2 regions of the Streptomyces sp. NPDC091682 genome follow, and region 1 is predicted to be linked to the other one. Evidence: riboswitches for the same ligand, from Rfam matches in the RefSeq annotation. Region 1 holds a riboswitch; the other holds the start of a gene.
The links. Region 1 has a riboswitch for ZMP and ZTP ahead of ACIQK6_RS34795 (bifunctional 5,10-methylenetetrahydrofolate dehydrogenase/5,10-methenyltetrahydrofolate cyclohydrolase). Riboswitches for the same ligand answer to the same signal wherever they lie in the genome.

Region 1 (4,031 bases):
ACCGTCTGCGCCGGAGCGTCGTCCTCGTCGTCGTCGGACAGGACGAAGCCCTGGGTGCCGCCGGCCTTGGGAGCCTCGTCCTCGGCCTCGTCGACCAGGTCCTCGGCAGCCCAGTCCTCGCCCTCGACGACGGGGGTCTCGCCCTCGTCGGCGTCCTTGGCGCTGGTCTTCTTCGCCGCGGTCTTCTTCACGGCGGTCTTCTTGGCGGCGGTCTTCTTGACCGTGCGCTTCTTCGGCTCGGCGGCGGCCTCGGCCGACGCCTCGTCCCCGATCGCGGCGGCCGACGAAGCGGATATCGCCGTGGCGGTGGTGGCAGCCGTGGCCGCGGTGGTGACCGCGGTCTTGCGGGCGCCGATGGGGCGCGGCGCGGCGGTGGCCTTCTTGGCCACGGTGCGGGCCGGTGCGGCGGCAGCCTTGCGGGGCTTCTTGGCGGCGGCCTTGGTGGCGGGCGCCGCGCTGACGTGAAGGGCGACACCCTCCTCGTCCAGGACCTGGTTCAGGCTGCGCAGGACCCGCTTCCACTGGTCCACCGGGATGCGGCCGGCCTCGAAGGCCTGGCGCACGTCGTCACCGTTGATGTGACCCTGCTCGCGGCCGCGCTCGACGAGCGCGACGAGGGCCTCGGATTCGGCGATCTCCGGAGGGAACGTACGGGACGGGCTGAGCGACACAAGGAGCCTCTCGTTGCGAACAGATAAGGGTGGGCGGGACATCATCGCGCGAACTCGGGAAACAGACCGGAGGGGGGGTCTGTATTCCGGGCCGCGCGAGGACACCTGTCGGTTCATCGCATGCCCGAGTCGATTCGTTACGCGCTGAATTGAGTGACCTGCGCCACGCTGTGGCCGCGCAACCGATCCGGCGCAGATCCGTCCGCCCTTCAGATCAGCCCGTTTTGCGGGCTTCGATGAGGAAGCGGGCGGTGTGAGCGACGAACGGACCTTCGCGTTCGATCTGTTCGTGGAGCTCGCGCAACCGGTCCCGGTACTGCCCGACCGTGAAGCCGGGCACCATCCAGATCACCTTCCGTAGGAAGTAGATCACGGCTCCGATGTCGTGGAACTCCGTGCGCAGTCGTTCGGAGCGCAGATCGAGGACTTCGAGGCCGGCCGCGGTGGCGTCGGCGACCGCGTCGTCGGGGTGCCGGCCGCGCCGGACCTCCTCCGGCTGCGGGCCGAGGAAGTACTCGACGAGCTCGAAGACGCTCGCCGGACCTACCTGCTGCGAGAGGTAGCTGCCGCCCGGCGTCAGCACCCGCGCGATCTCCTCCCACCAGATGGTCACCGGGTGCCGGCTGGTCACCAGCTCGAAGGCAGCGTCGCCGAAGGGCAGCGGCGGCTCGTCGGCGTCGGCGACCACCACGGCGCCCAGCGGGTGCAGCAGCCGCGTCGCCTTGTCGATGTTGGGCGGCCAGGACTCGGTGGCGACCATCAACGGTGGCAGCGGAGCGCATCCGGCCAGGACCTCACCCCCGCCGGTCTGGATGTCCAGCGCGGACCGGACCTGGGCCAGGCGCTCGCTCATCAGTTTCTGGTAGCCCCAGGAGGGGCGCTGCTCGGTGGCCCGGCCGTCGAGCCAGGAGAAGTCCCAGCCGTCCACGGAGACGGACTCGGCCTCGGCGACAAGATGGTCGAAAGTACGCGTCATGCCTTGATCGTCCCAGGTCGGACGCCCGACAACCACCGGATATGTCGACTACAGTGGTCGGCGGGCCGTGACTGGCGTTCGGGTGGATCACCACCGGGGAGCGGCCCGGCGTACCCGTGGACCTCCGGTACGTCGGCTGCCGCGCGCCTGGGCGAACCGCGATCCGCAGCGACGTTCAGGAGACCCCGTGACGACCGCCCAGACTGCCACCGCCCCTGCCACCGGCTCCGCCCGGCTGATGGACGGCACGGCCCTCGCCCGCCGCATTTCGGAGCAGACCGCCGCCCACGCGGCGAAGATCACGGAGCGCACCGGCACCGCGCCCTGTCTCGCGACCGTGCTGGTCGGCGAGGACCCGGCCTCCGTGACCTACGTCCGCATGAAGCAGAACCGCTGCGCCAAGGCCGGGATCACCTCCCGCCACGTCGAGCTGCCGGCCGAGACCACCACCGAGGAGCTGGTGGCCACCCTCACCGCGCTGTCCGAGGACCCGGAGATCAGCGGCATCCTGCTCCAGCACCCCGTCCCGCACCACATCGACGAGCGCGCCGCCTTCGAGGCCATCGCCCCGGGCAAGGACGTCGACGGGGTCACCATGCACTCCTTCGCCGCCATGGGCTTCGGGCTGCCGGGCTTCGTCTCCTGCACCCCCGGCGGCATCATGCGGCTGCTCGCCGCCTACGACGTCGACCTGACCGGGAAGCACGCCGTCGTCGTCGGCCGCAGCGCGATCCTCGGCAAGCCGGCCGGGATGCTGCTGCTGGAGCAGAACGCCACCGTCACCTACTGCCACTCGCGGACCCAGGACCTGCCCTCGATCGTGCGCCAGGCGGACGTGCTGGTCGCCGCCGTCGGCAAGGCCGAGTTCATCCGCGGCGAGGACATCAAGCCGGGCGCGGTGGTCCTGGACGCCGGGTACAACGAGGGCAACGTCGGCGACGTGCACTTCGAGTCGGCCGCCGCCCGGGCCTCGCTGATCACGCCGGTACCGGGTGGTGTCGGCCCGATGACCATCGCCGTACTGCTGGAGCAGACCGTGCAGGCGGCCGCCGCGCAGGCCGGACTGGACCTCGCGGAGCTCTGATCCCACCGCGCGGATCCCGCACACGCGCACGCACGCCCCGGCCTCGGTCCGGGGCGTCGTGCTTTCCCCGGGAGCCGGGAGCCGGGAGCCGGGAGCCGGTCCGGACGTCCGGGATCCGTGCGCCTCAGGCACCGACCGGGTCGAGTCCGGCGACGGCCCGCTCGGCGGCGGTGAGCGGCGGCGCCTTCAGCGCGCCCCGGTCCGAGGTGCGCAGGACGTGCCAGACCATCGAGGGGCGGATCCAGTGGGTGGGCGCGGTGCTCATGGTGATGACCTCGAACAGGGCGGCGGTGAGCGCCTCATCGGTCGTGGCTCCCGTCATCAGCCGGTCGACGTACCGGTTGAGCAGGCCGGTGCCGGCGCGCGGCTCCATCCCGGTGGCCCCCGGGTAGAGGATGTCCTGCGACGTGGCGAGCTCCCAGGCGGTGCTGACCTGCGGGGCGATCGCACGCTGCGCCTCGCGGCCGATGCCGGGATGCTCCAGCCCCTTCGCCCGCAGCAGGGTGCGTACGGCCAGGATGCCCTGGGCCGCGACGGACATGCCCTGTCCGTACAGCGGGTTGAAGGTGGCGACGGAGTCGCCGACGGCGAAGAACCCGTCGGGCAGCTCGGCCTTCTCGAAGTAGATCCGGCGGTTGGCGGTGCCCTGGGTGACGGCGACGTCCGTCAGGGGCTTGCGGCCCTCCAGGAGCTCACCGACGATCGGGTCGCGGACGGCCTTGGCGAACGGGATGAACGCGTCGGGGTCGTCGGTCGGCTGGCCGCCCCGGGTCCCGGAGAGGGTGGCCTGCCACTGGCCGTTCTCGATGGGCACGACCGTGGCCGTCCGGCCCGGGACGGGCACCCGGGGGTCGGACTGGATGTTGACGATGGGGAAGCCCATCTCGTGGGCTCCGGGCGGGGCTTCGAAGATCCTCGTCGCGTAGACGAGGCCCGAGTCGACCTCGGCCTGCCGGATGCCGCTGACGCCGAGCGCCTGGAGCCAGGTCCGGGCGCGCGAGCCGCGGCCGCTCGCGTCGATCACGAGGTCGGCGGTCACCAGTCGGCCCGCTTCCTCGGGGGTGTCGACCAGCACGCCGGTGACCCGGGACGCCGTGCCCTCCAGGGCGCGGACGCGGCTCCGCTGGAGCGTGGAGACCCCTTGCAGAGCGGTCACCCGGGCGCGGACCACCGCATCGAGGAGATCGCGACTGCAGGAGATGTTGAACTGCTTCTCCCCGAAGCGCGGGATCCAGCCGTGGGCGGTCTTGGTGACCAGGTCGGTGGGCAGGCTGCGGCGGATGGCACCCGCCTTCGTCCA
Region 2 (4,031 bases), on a different contig from region 1:
TGTCCAACAAGGCGCTGCTCGCGATCCTGTGGGAGCTCTTCCCGGAGCACCCCAACCTGCTGCCCGCCTACCTCGACGGCCCGCGCGAGCTCGCCGAGCCCGGGTCCGCCGGCTACGTGGCCAAGCCCCTCCTCGGCCGTGAGGGCGCGGGGGTCACCCTGCACGGGGCGGGCGGGGGCGACGAGCCGTTCGTACCGCAGGACGGGGAGCGGTACTGCTTCCAGGGCCTGGCCCCGCTGCCCGACTTCGACGGCAACCGGGTGGTGCTCGGTGCATGGGTCGTCGAGGACGAGGCGGCGGGGCTCGGCATCCGCGAATCGGCGGGGCCGGTCACGGACGAGTACGCCCGCTTCCTGCCCCACGTCATCCTCTGACCGGACCGGGCGACCCTAAGCGCCGAGCACCGAGCGGAGCTGGGCCAGGCCCCAGTCCAGGTCCTCCTTGCTGATCACCAGCGGCGGGGCGATCCGGATCGTCGACCCGTGGGTGTCCTTCACCAGCACCCCGAGCTCCATCAGCTTCTCGGAGATCTCCCGGCCGGTGCCGCGCGAGGGGTCGATGTCGACGCCCGCCCACAGCCCGCGGCCGCGCACCGCGGTCACCGCGCCCCCGCCGACCAGCAGGTTCAGTTCCCGGTGCAGGTGCTCGCCCAGCTCGGTGGCGCGGCCCTGGAACTCGCCGGTCCGGAGCATCGCGATGACCTCCAGCGCGACCGCGCACGCGAGCGGGTTCCCGCCGAAGGTGGATCCGTGCTGCCCGGGCCGGAACACCCCGAGCACGTCGCGGTCGGCGACCACGGCGGACACCGGCACCACGCCGCCGCCGAGCGCCTTGCCGAGGATGTAGACGTCCGGGACGACGCCCTCGTGCTCGCACGCGAAGGTCCGGCCGGTCCGCCCCAGCCCCGACTGGATCTCGTCCGCCATGAACAGGACGTTCCGCTCGCGGGTCAGCTCCCGTACGCCGCTCAGGTACCCGGCGGGCGGCACCAGCACCCCCGCCTCGCCCTGGATCGGCTCCAGCAGCACGGCCACCGTGTTCTCGGTGACGGCGTGGGACAGCGCGGTGAGGTCCCCGTACGGAACGATCTCGAAGCCCGGCGTGTACGGGCCGAAGTGGTCGCGGGCGTCGTGGTCCGTGGAGAAGGAGACGACGGTCGTGGTCCGCCCGTGGAAGTTGTCGGCGGCGACCACGATCTTGGCGTGCCCGTCCGGGACGCCCTTGACCTCGTAACCCCACTTGCGGGCGGTCTTCACCGCCGTCTCCACGGCCTCCGCCCCCGTGTTCATGGGGAGCACCATCTCCTTGCCGCACAGCGCGGCGAGCTCGGTACAGAAGTCGGCGAACCGGTCGTGGTGGAAGGCGCGCGAGGTGAGCGTGACCCGCTCCAACTGGGCGTGGGCCGCGTCGATCAGACGGCGGTTGCCGTGCCCGAAGTTGAGGGCCGAGTACCCGGCGAGCATGTCGAGGTATCTGCGGCCCTCGACATCGGTCATCCAGGCGCCTTCCGCCGACGCGACGACCAGGGGCAGCGGGTGGTAATTGTGCGCACTGTGCGCGTCGGCGGAGCGGATGGCATCAGCAGTTGTCGACACGGGGTCTCCGATCGTCCGTCCGGGCGGGATGAAGCGCCGGGTGCAGCGGTGACGAGGGTGGCGTCACCTTCTTATCGTCGCTCGTATCGCGGACGCAGAAACCTCTCTCCCGGCGCGCCCGCTAAGGTGTCCGGTACGCACGGCGACTGGCGTACGGAGAACCAACTCCGGGGGAGTCGTGCGCGCTCGACCGCATACAGGGCCGCTCGCCTGGGCCTCGCGGGGTACCGATCACATCGACCCCGGAGGAGCCCGCCATGTCCGCGAGCCGCCATCCCGCCCTTCTCTCCACCGACCCCGAGCTGGCGTCCTTCGTCGCCGCCGAGGAAGTGCTGCAGGCACAGACCCTGCGCCTGATCCCCAGTGAGAACTACGTGTCCGCGGCCGTCCTCGAAGCCTCCGGCACCGTGCTGCAGAACAAGTACAGCGAGGGCTACCCCGGCCGCCGCTACTACGAGGGCCAGCAGAACATCGACCGCGTCGAGGCGCTGGCGATCGAACGGGCCAAGGGCCTGTTCGGCGTGGACCACGCCAACGTGCAGCCGTATTCCGGCTCGCCGGCCAACCTGGCCGTGTACCTGGCCTTCGCGAAGCCGGGCGACACGGTGATGGGCATGGCCCTGCCGATGGGCGGGCACCTCACCCACGGCTGGGGCGTCTCGGCGACCGGCTCCTGGTTCCGGGGCGTGCAGTACGGCGTCCGGGCCGACACCGGCCTGATCGACTACGACGCGGTGCGCGAGCTGGCCCTCGCCGAGCGCCCCAAGGTGATCTTCTGCGGCGGTACCGCCCTGCCGAGGACCATCGACTTCGCCGCCTTCGCCGAGATCGCCCGCGAGGCGGGCTCGATCCTGGTCGCCGACGTGGCCCACATCGCGGGTCTGATCGCGGGCGGCGCGCACCCGTCCCCGGCGGACCACGTCGACGTCATCTCCACCACCACGCACAAGACCCTGCGCGGTCCGCGGGGCGCGATGCTGATGTGCCGGGAAGAGCACGCGAAGGCCATCGACAAGGCGGTCTTCCCGGGCCTGCAGGGCGGCCCGCACAACCAGACGACCGCCGGTATCGCGGTGGCGCTGCACGAGGCGGCCCAGCCGTCCTTCACGGCGTACGCGCACCAGGTCGTCGCCAACGCCAAGGCGCTGGCCGCGGCGCTGCTGCAGAAGGGCTTCGACCTGGTCTCGGGCGGTACGGACAATCACCTGATCCTGATCGACCTGACGGGCAAGGACGTGCCGGGCAAGATCGCGGCCAAGGCTCTGGACCGGGCGGGCATCGTCGTGAACTACAACACGGTGCCGTTCGACCCGCGCAAGCCGTTCGATCCCTCGGGGGTGCGGATCGGTACGCCGTCGCTGACGTCCCGCGGGCTGTCCACGGAGCACATGCCGGTGGTGGCGGACTGGATCTCGCGCGCGGTCGACGCCGCCGCGAAGGGTGACGAGCAGGCCCTCGCCGTGATCCGTGCCGAGGTGACGGACCTGATGGCCGCCTTCCCGGCCCCGGGCCTGCCGCTCGCCTGACCGGCGGCCCGATCGCCCCGATCGCAGGCGGGGCCGGAAATTCCGGCCCCGCCTGCGATCGAGGCGCGGGTGGGGGATCCGGCCGGCGGCGGGCACGGGCCCGCCCCCGCACCTGAGAGAATGAAGCCATGGCTTCTGATCGTCCTCGCGCGCTCTCCGGCATCCAGCCCACCTCCGGTTCGTTCCACCTCGGGAACTACCTCGGAGCCATCCGCCAGTACGTCGCCCTGCAGGAGACGCACGACGCCTTCTACATGGTGGTCGACCTGCACGCGATCACCATGCCGCAGGATCCGAAGGATCTGCGCGCGAACACCCGCCTCTCCGCCGCCCAGCTGCTGGCCGCCGGCCTGGACCCCGAGCGCTGCACGCTCTTCGTCCAGAGCCACGTGCCGGAGCACGCGCAGCTCGGCTGGGTCATGAACTGCATCACCGGGTTCGGCGAGGCCAGCCGGATGACCCAGTTCAAGGACAAGTCCGCCAAGGGCGGCGTCAACAGCGCCAGCGTCGGCCTGTTCACGTACCCGATCCTCCAGGTCGCCGACATCCTGCTCTACCAGGCGAACGCCGTCCCCGTAGGCGAGGACCAGCGCCAGCACATCGAGCTGACCCGCGACCTGGCGGAGCGCTTCAACCAGCGCTACGGCCGGACCTTCACCCTGCCCGCCGCGCACATCGTCAAGGAGGTCGCGAAGATCTACGACCTCCAGGACCCGGCGATCAAGATGTCGAAGTCCGCGTCGTCCCCCAAGGGCCTGATCAACCTCCTCGACGAGCCCAAGGTCACCGAGAAGAAGATCAAGAGCGCGGTCACCGACACCGAGGCCGAGATCCGCTTCGACTCCGAGAAGAAGCCCGGCGTCAGCAACCTGCTCACGATCTACTCCACCCTCACGGGCGAGACCGTCGC

Region 2: another riboswitch for ZMP and ZTP. It lies ahead of glyA (serine hydroxymethyltransferase); the one in region 1 lies ahead of ACIQK6_RS34795 (bifunctional 5,10-methylenetetrahydrofolate dehydrogenase/5,10-methenyltetrahydrofolate cyclohydrolase).

What each region holds. Positions count from the first base shown of each region.
Region 1 is NZ_JBIVTH010000021.1:95,821-99,851, reverse strand. It holds gene ACIQK6_RS34805 (RNA polymerase sigma factor) at 1-671, opposite strand, end outside; gene ACIQK6_RS34800 (class I SAM-dependent methyltransferase) at 886-1,647, opposite strand; ZMP/ZTP riboswitch at 1,705-1,807, shown strand; gene ACIQK6_RS34795 (bifunctional 5,10-methylenetetrahydrofolate dehydrogenase/5,10-methenyltetrahydrofolate cyclohydrolase) at 1,886-2,731, shown strand; gene ACIQK6_RS34790 (FAD-dependent oxidoreductase) at 2,856-4,031, opposite strand, start outside.
Region 2 is NZ_JBIVTH010000001.1:164,326-168,356, forward strand. It holds gene ACIQK6_RS00780 (glutathionylspermidine synthase family protein) at 1-374, shown strand, start outside; gene rocD (ornithine--oxo-acid transaminase) at 390-1,595, opposite strand; ZMP/ZTP riboswitch at 1,728-1,818, shown strand; gene glyA (serine hydroxymethyltransferase) at 1,853-3,121, shown strand; gene trpS (tryptophan--tRNA ligase) at 3,250-4,031, shown strand, end outside.